DNA from 2 places in the Brevibacillus sp. WF146 genome. Region 2 is predicted to be linked to the other one. Evidence: riboswitches for the same ligand, from Rfam matches in the RefSeq annotation. Region 2 holds a riboswitch; the other holds the start of a gene.

Region 1 (4,192 bases), 1.5 Mb from region 2:
AACAGCCAATGTGCCGCAGGGAACCCCGTGATTCCCGAAGAGGGCCGCCCATGAAACAGATGAACCCGCCCCCGGAACCGCGAACATCAGGTCCGGCAGAGGCGGGTTTTTTTACGGAAAATGATTTCCGGCAGGGCCGGCCCGCTGCGTCATGCAAAGGCCGGGGCGGCCCCGGTTGGCTGTTTAATCAGCCAACTGCTCGATGTCTTTCAGCATGTTGTCCATATCCATGTCGGACGCCATCCCGTACATGCGGCGCATGTTGCCGTCCTTGTCGACGAGGAACATGCGGGCGGTGTGGGCAAACGAACCGTCAGGCTGTTTCAGGACGGCGATGCCGAAGTCTTTGGTCACTTTTTCCACGGTCGCTTGATCGCCGCGCAGGAAGTACCAGCCGCTCTGATCGGCGCCAAACTTGTCCGCGTACGCCTTGAGCACTTCCGGCGTGTCCCGCTCCGGGTCAAAGGTGATCGTCACAAACGCCACCTTGTCTCCAAACAGCCCTTTGGCCTTCAACTGTTCCTGCATCTTGGCCATGTTAAACGTCGTGGCCGGGCAGATGTCCGGGCAGTGGGTAAAGATGAACTCCACCAGCCGGACCTTGCCGTTGGTTTCGGACAGGGTGAATGTGGACCCGTCAATGTTGTCCAGCGTAAAGTCGTTCATCTGTTTGACGACGGGGATCTGGCTCTTCTGCCAGTACTGGTAGCCGAATACCCCGACGACGAGCAGCGCCAGCACGGCGGCCGCCACGGTAAACCAGTGGCGCTGCCAGAACGACGCCTTGCCTTCGCTCATCTTGCTCTCCTCCTCATCCTGATCGCGCTGATCCCCGACAAACGGCGATCACGCGCATCTTTCTTTCTGCAGCGCTGCGTTACGCTTCCGTTTCCCCCGGCCAGGCGAGCATGCCGCCCACCATGTTGGCCGCGTCGAAGCCCAATTCCTGCAAATATTGGGTGGCCATGTGGCTGCGGGCGCCGCTTCGGCAGACCAGCACGACCGGCGTCTCCTTGTCCAGCTCGTCGACGCGATACGGCAGAAAGCCGAGCGGAATCAGTTTGGCTTCCTTAATGTGACCGCCATTCCACTCCTCCACTTCGCGTACGTCGATGACCTGCAGCTTTTCTCCCGCAGCCAGCTTCTCCATCAGCTCCTGCGGCGTGATTTCCTTTACCCCTTGATCCGCCATGTTTACTAGCCTCCTGTATCTTCATGAACGTTGATTCCATACCGCCTCCCATCATACCATACCGGCGGCTATTTTCGAACAGGCCGTCCCTGCACGGACGCGGCGTCACAACGGGAAGAGCCCGAGCCGCAGGATCAGCGACGGGATCAGCAGGAACCGGCCGGCGATCTGCGCGATCATCAGCATGGTGCTCATGGCCGGGGCTGGAGGTTACACAGTGCATCTGTATCTTTCTCATAATCACCCCTATTATAGGGCTGCCCCGGCCGGAAAGTTGTGAACGAGAGAGGGCGAAACGGTTACGCAATTGTGACGGGGAGCGCTGCGGTTCCTGCTTCAGCCCGCCGTGTACGGATTCGTCACGGACCGCTTCTCCCCTGGCCGCCCGTTCCTTTTCCGCCAGATACCGGAGAAAATCGTCCCGCTTGAAGGCGTGCAGCACACAGGGGTGCTGCTGCCGCTGCTCCAGAGCGGCGTGCTCCTCGGGATACTCGCTTTCCACGTGGAGCGTGACGTAGGGCAGCTTCTCCTGCGCTTTTTGCGAGCGGATGTTGGTCGTCCGCGCCCCGGCGAAGACGATGTCCAGGTCCAGTTCGCCAAACGCGATGGACAAAATCGCTTCCTTGGCGAGCTGGTTGTACCCTTTCCCCCAGTACGCCCGGCCCAGCCAACTGCCGATGTGACAGCGCCGCCGCTCCCTGTCGATGAACATCAGCGTGGTGACGCCGATTAACTCCTCCTTTTCATTGAAGACGACCCGGCTGACGGCTCTCCCTGCCCGCTCCTCTTCCGTAATGTGCCGGATGAACCGCTTCGTATCCTCGACCGACTGGTCCTGCAGGCTGAGCGCGCCGCTGACGGCCGGATCGGAAACCAGCGCAAACATGCGCTCCGCATAGGCCAAATCGTGTGGACGCAAGAAAACAGCAATCATGATAATTCCCCCTGACTTACTCGGAAATTTGTATTGACCGAATCCGGCTGTCCCCCTATAATACCAGATAAGCACAATTTGCAAAATTTCCACGATTTCATCAAGAGCGGCGGAGGGACAGGCCCGATGAAGCCCGGCAACCGGCAAACAAGCCTGCTTGCATGGTGCCAATTCCTGCAGAATCCCGGATTCTGAGAGATGAAACGGCCGCTTGATCGGGAATGACCGAAGCCTTCTTTCTCTCCGGAAGAAGGCTTCGTTTGTTATCCATCCTTTATCCAGGAAAGAGGGAGAGATGCCCATGTCGGACCAACGCCAGTGGAAGCCGGAAACCATCGCTCTGCACGGAGGACAGTCGCCCGATCCGGTGACGGGAGCGCGCGCCGTGCCGATTTACCAGACGACCTCGTACGTGTTTCGCGATACGGAGCACGCCGCCAACCTGTTCGGGCTGAAAGAGACGGGCAACATCTACACGCGCATCATGAACCCGACCCAGGACGTGTTTGAACAGCGGGTCGCCCTGCTGGAAGGCGGTGTCGGGGCGCTGGCCACTTCCTCCGGGCAGGCGGCGATCGCCTTTTCCATCCTCAACATCGCCCATGCCGGCGACGAAATTGTCGCCTCCAACAGCCTGTACGGCGGCACCTACAACCTCTTCTACCACACGCTGCCGCGGCTCGGCATCACCGTTCACTTCGTCGACCAATCCAACCCGGACCATTTCCGCTCCAAAATCAACGAAAAGACAAAAGCGCTGTTCCTCGAGACGATCGGCAATCCGCGCATGGACGTGGCCGACATCGAGGCGATTGCCGCGATTGGCCACGAACACGGAATTCCGCTGATCGTGGACAACACCTTTGCCACTCCGATCCTCTGCCGTCCGTTTGACCACGGAGCGGACATCGTCGTTCACTCCACCACCAAGTTCATCGGCGGACACGGCACGGCCATCGGCGGCATCATCGTCGACTCCGGCAAGTTCGACTGGAGCAGCGGCAAGTTTCCCGGCCTGACCACGCCCGACCCGAGCTACCACGGCATCGTCTACACGGAAGCGCTCGGCCCGCTGGCGTACATCGTCAAGGCCCGCGTTCAACTGCAGCGGGATATCGGGGCCGCCGTCGCGCCGTTCAACGCCTTCCTGTTTCTGCAAGGGCTGGAAACGCTGCATCTGCGCATGGAGCGGCACAGCGAAAACGCCCTGGCCGTCGCCCGCTATCTGGAGGCACATCCCGCCGTGGAGTGGGTCAGCTACCCGGGATTGGAGAGCGATCCGCACTACCGCCTGGCGCAAAAGTACCTGCCGAAAGGAGCGGGGGCCATCCTCACCTTTGGCATTCGCGGCGGCGTCGCCGAAGGGAAGAAGCTGATCGAGTCGGTCAAGCTGTTCTCCCATCTGGCCAACGTCGGCGATTCCAAGTCGCTCATCATCCATCCGGCCAGCACGACCCACCAGCAGATGTCGGAAGCGGAACAGCTCGCCGCCGGCGTCACCCCGGGCCTGATTCGCCTCTCCGTCGGCACGGAGGCGATCGACGACATTCTCGCCGATCTGGAGCAGGCGCTGAAGCAGGCGGTGCCCCAGCAGGTCGGATAAGGAACGGGTCTGGTCCGTTGGGGCGCCCCGACGCGCCCAAAGCGGCCGGGGATGGCGAGCGTCTGCGTTCGTTTGCGTCAAACAGCGAAGCGGGAGTTCCCCTTCGCTGTTTTTCTTGTTTCCGACGCCTTTTCTTCACCCTCTGTTCCCGCGGCTTTCAAGCGCCCAGTTGCTTGACTGTGCGCCGCCGATGAAGGTCGCAAACGTTCCCCCGCCGATCAGCGGCGCGCTCGTTTCAGAGGGCCGTTTTTCCGATCAGGATAATTTTATGAAGATTTGGCAAAATCAGGCGTTCCGAGGTATAATACCTTCCATACTGGAACAACCGGGTCTCGCGCCCTATTTTCCCATAAAGGAGACGTCCTCATGACCCATCGCCCTTTGGACACATTGCTGGAAAGCGTCAACCGCGTCATCGTCGGCAAGGAGCCGCAGATCCGGCTGCTGGTGACGGCTCTTCTGG
Region 2 (4,192 bases):
ACATCAGCTACTTGCAGCAGCTGCGCATCCCGACGGCGAGCGGCGCGCAGGTCGCCCTCTCTTCCGTCGCCGAGATCGTCAAAAAGGACGTGCCGCAGCTGATCAAACGGACCAACCAGACGCGGGAAGTGACGATCAGCAGCGAGTTTGTCGGACGCGACCTGAACTCCGTTACCCGTGACGTGACGGCCAAGCTGAACGCGCTGTCGCTGCCGGACGGCTACACGATCGAAGTCGGCGGACAGAGCAAGGAGATGGCCGAGTCGTTCGGAAGCCTGGGACTGGCGATCATTCTGTCGATCGCGCTGGTCTACATGGTGATGGCCAGCCAGTTTGAATCCCTGTTTACGCCGTTTATCATCATGTTCTCCATCCCGCCGACGTTCATCGGCGTGGTCGTGGGGCTGCTTACGACCGGCTATCCGCTGAGCGTTCCGGCGCTGATCGGGTACATCCTGCTCATCGGGATTGTCGTCAACAACGCGATCGTCCTGATCGACTACGTCAACCAACTGCGCAAACGGGGCGTGGAGCGGAACGAGGCCATCCTCCAGGCAGGTCCGATCCGGCTGCGTCCGATTCTGATGACGACGCTGGCGACGATTCTGGCGATCACGCCGCTTGCCTTTGGCGGCGGGGACGGGAACGAATCGCAGGCGCCGATGGCTGTTGTCGTCATCTTCGGTCTCAGCTTCTCCACGCTGATCACGCTTGTGCTGATTCCGGTCGTCTACTCCTGGTTTGACGATCTGGGTCAAAAATGGCGCAATCGCAAAGAGAAACGCAAGCAGAAAAAATCGGCCGGCCAGGAAATGCCGACGTTGGGATAGGAGGCTACACGGTATGAAGATGAACAAGGGAAGTCTTGGGCTGCTGCTGGCCCTGGCAGTCGCCCTGGCAGGTTGTACGGCTCCGGATGCGGCCACGCAGCAGACGCAAACGGAAAACAAGCCGGTGCCGGTACAAGTCGATACAGTGAAAAAAGGAAGCGTGTCCACGCGCGCGGGGGTAACCGGGAAACTGGCCCCCAACAAGGAAGTCACCTTGGCGCCCAAAGTGAGCGGCAAGATCGTGCAGTTGAACGTGAAACTGGGGCAGTATGTCCAAAAGGGACAGGTGCTCTTCTCCCTGGAAAAAACGGACCTGGTGAATGCGGTGCAGCAGGCGCAGGCGGCGTACGACCTCGCCGTAGCCAACCTGAAGCAGAGTGATGCCACCACCAGCCAAGGGCTGCAGCAGGCGAAAAACGGTCTGGTGCAGGCCGAGCAGGCGCTGCGGGACGCGGAACGCAACTACCAGCGCATGTCCGAACTGTACAATCAGGGGGCGGTGTCTCCTCAGCAATTGGAACAGGCACAGGCGACCCTCACAAACGCGCAGACGGCGTATGCCAACGCCAAGCAGGCGCTGGAGGCGGCAGAAAAGCGGACGGGAGTGGCCGTCACCCAGGCATCCGTGGAACAGGCCCGCGTCTCGCTGGAAAACGCCCGTGAACAGTTGGCCAACGCGACGGTGACCGCCCCGATCTCCGGCTTCGTCTCCGCCGTCAACGGACAGGTAGGGGAGATGGCTTCGCCGCAATCGCCGGTGGTCACCATCGTGGATACCGACCCGCTGATCGTCAAGGCCAACCTCTCCGAAGAGGAAGTAACGTCGGTGAAAAAAGGGGACAAGGTGAAGATCCAGATCTCCGCCCTCTCCAAGGAGCTGGACGGCACGGTGAGCGCGATCAGTCCCGTGATGGACCAGACGCTGCGCGCGTATCCGGTGGAGATTTCCCTGGCCAAGCAGGACGCCTCGCTGAAGGCGGACATGGTCGTCAGCATCCAGTTTGCGAAACAGCAGGCCGCCAACATGCTGGTGGTGCCGCTCAAGGCCGTCTTTGACGAGAACGGCAAGCGGTTCGTCTACAAGCTGGAAGGCGACACGGCGAAAAAAGTGGAAGTCCAGACCGGCACCGAATCCAGCGATCTGGTGGAGGTAAAGGCGGGCCTGAAGGAAGGCGAGAAAATCGTCGTGCGCGGCCAGACGCTGCTGAAGGACGGCGCCAAAGTGCACATCCAGCCGACATCTTGACACTGCCGTTTTGCTCAAGTAGTATGAAAGAGATTACCAACCAGCGCAGTCCGGACGCTGCGGTGACCGTGAACGGACGTCGTGACGAGGGACCGGCATGATCGCCGTCCCGCCGGATGTGTGCTGGCATGAAGCTGTGACGCAATCGAAACCGAATAGCATGCAATGACCTTATCCAGAGAGGCGGAGGGACTGGCCCGATGAAGCCCGGCAGCGGATCTGCCCGTACGGCGGCAGATGCTGTGCCAATTCCAGCAGGAGCATTCCTGACAGATAAGAACGTGGAGATGTCGATCTGCCCCTTTTTCTGTACAGGAAAAAGGGGCTTTTGCCTACGTGCCGATGTCTGCACGATTTACCCGAGGGAAAGGAACGAGAGACCGATGCGCATCCAACCGTCCGCCATGATTGACCGACTGCCGACGCAGTTTTTTGCCTCGCTGGTGGCAAAAGTGAACAAAGCCATTGCCGCCGGCCATGACGTGATCAACCTGGGGCAGGGTAACCCCGATCTGCCCACGCCGCCGCACATTGTTGAGGAACTGCAGGCCCATGCGGCCCGGCCGGTCCACCATAAATACCCGCCGTTCAGCGGCCGTCCGGAGCTGAAACGGGCCGTCGCCCACTGGTACAAGCAGGAGTTTGACGTCGATTTGGACCCGGAAGAGGAAGTGGCCATCCTGTTCGGCAGCAAGACCGGACTGGTGGAAATCTGCCAGGTGCTGCTCAATCCGGGCGATGTGGCCCTGGTGCCGGATCCCGGCTATCCCGATTACTGGTCGGGCGTGGCGATCGCCGACGGGCGGATGGTGATGATGCCGCTGCGCGCCGCGAACGGCTTCCTGCCGGATTACGGCGAATTGGCCCGGGAGGATCTGGACAAGGCCAAGCTGATGTTCCTGAACTATCCCAACAATCCGACAGCGGTCAATGCGCCGTTCGAATTTTTCGAAGAGACGGTCCGCTTCGCCCGCAAGCACGAAATCGTCGTCTGCCACGACTTCGCCTACGGAGCGATCAGCTTCGACGGCAAGAAGCCGGTCAGCTTCCTGCAGGTGCCGGGGGCCAAAGAAGTGGGCGTGGAGTTCTACACGCTGTCCAAGACCTACAACATGGCCGGCTGGCGCGTCGGCGCGATGGTCGGCAACCGGGAACTGGTCCGGCTGATCAACCTGATCCAGGACCACTACTTCTGCAGCCTGTTCGGCGCCATCCAGATGGCGGCGGCCCGGGCGCTGACCGATTCCCAGCAGTGTGTCCGCGAGCTGGTCGCCGTCTACGAAAGCCGGCGCAACGCACTGTTTTCCAACCTGCACCGAATCGGCTGGGAGGCGGCACCGTCGCAGGGATCGTTCTTCACCTGGCTGCCGGTGCCGAAAGGGTTTACGTCCGCCGATTTTGCCGACCTGCTGCTGGAGAAGGCCCATGTCGCCGTCGCGCCAGGCGTCGGCTTCGGTCCCACCGGCGAAGGATACGTCCGCGCCGCGCTGCTGGCCAGCGAAGAGCGGCTGGCGGAAGCGGTGGAGCGGATTGAGCGTTTGGGTATTTTCTCCCCGTGCAAAAAATAGTTCATGTCCTAGAGAATGAGAGTTGACCGCCAGGGTGTTCGCAGAACGGCCTTGGCGGTTTGATTTTTTTGAAGTGACTTCCGGCCCAAATAGGCGAGTGTCGTAGAGCCCGAAACCGGGTGGGCGAATAGCATGGAAAAGGGCGGGGGCGATCACCCATGCCGCGCCAATGCGAAAAAATCCATTCTCAGTAAAAATCATTCTCAGCATTGACAGATAATGATTTTCATTATACGATAGGTATGGTAATGATAATTGATCTCAATGATCACGTTTGCTCGGCAGGAGGGTGTCATGCGCTATCAGATCAACGGATACACCGACATGTACACGGTCATCACCAATGAGCGCAAGGTAGGCGGCGCCGTTGAAGCGGGCCTGATTCGCCTGCGGTCCGGCGAGGAGTTTGCCAACGCCGTTCTCACGCGGCTGGAGATGTCCGGCGCGCAGTATTGCTCGCTCGGTTTTGTCACGGAGGAGGGCAAGCGGCTCATTGTCCATGTCAATGACATCAGCATGATTGCCGACGCGGTGCACGTAAACGTATG

The links. Region 2 has a riboswitch for S-adenosylmethionine ahead of A6764_RS06510 (pyridoxal phosphate-dependent aminotransferase). Riboswitches for the same ligand answer to the same signal wherever they lie in the genome.
Region 1: linked by a shared signal. The riboswitch ahead of A6764_RS21495 (homocysteine synthase) and the one ahead of A6764_RS06510 (pyridoxal phosphate-dependent aminotransferase) in region 2 are both predicted to bind S-adenosylmethionine.

Annotation. Positions count from the first base shown of each region.
Region 1 is NZ_CP109943.1:4,322,470-4,326,661, forward strand. Features, by position in the region: gene A6764_RS21480 (SCO family protein) at 184-798, opposite strand; gene A6764_RS21485 (rhodanese-like domain-containing protein) at 878-1,192, opposite strand; partial or broken gene A6764_RS21490 (GNAT family N-acetyltransferase) at 1,551-2,126, opposite strand; SAM riboswitch class I at 2,221-2,331, shown strand; gene A6764_RS21495 (homocysteine synthase) at 2,428-3,729, shown strand; gene A6764_RS21500 (AAA family ATPase) at 4,096-4,192, shown strand, end outside.
Region 2 is NZ_CP109943.1:1,345,088-1,349,279, forward strand. Features, by position in the region: gene A6764_RS06500 (efflux RND transporter permease subunit) at 1-830, shown strand, start outside; gene A6764_RS06505 (efflux RND transporter periplasmic adaptor subunit) at 844-2,076, shown strand; SAM riboswitch class I at 2,245-2,356, shown strand; gene A6764_RS06510 (pyridoxal phosphate-dependent aminotransferase) at 2,460-3,644, shown strand; gene A6764_RS06515 (hypothetical protein) at 3,939-4,192, shown strand, end outside.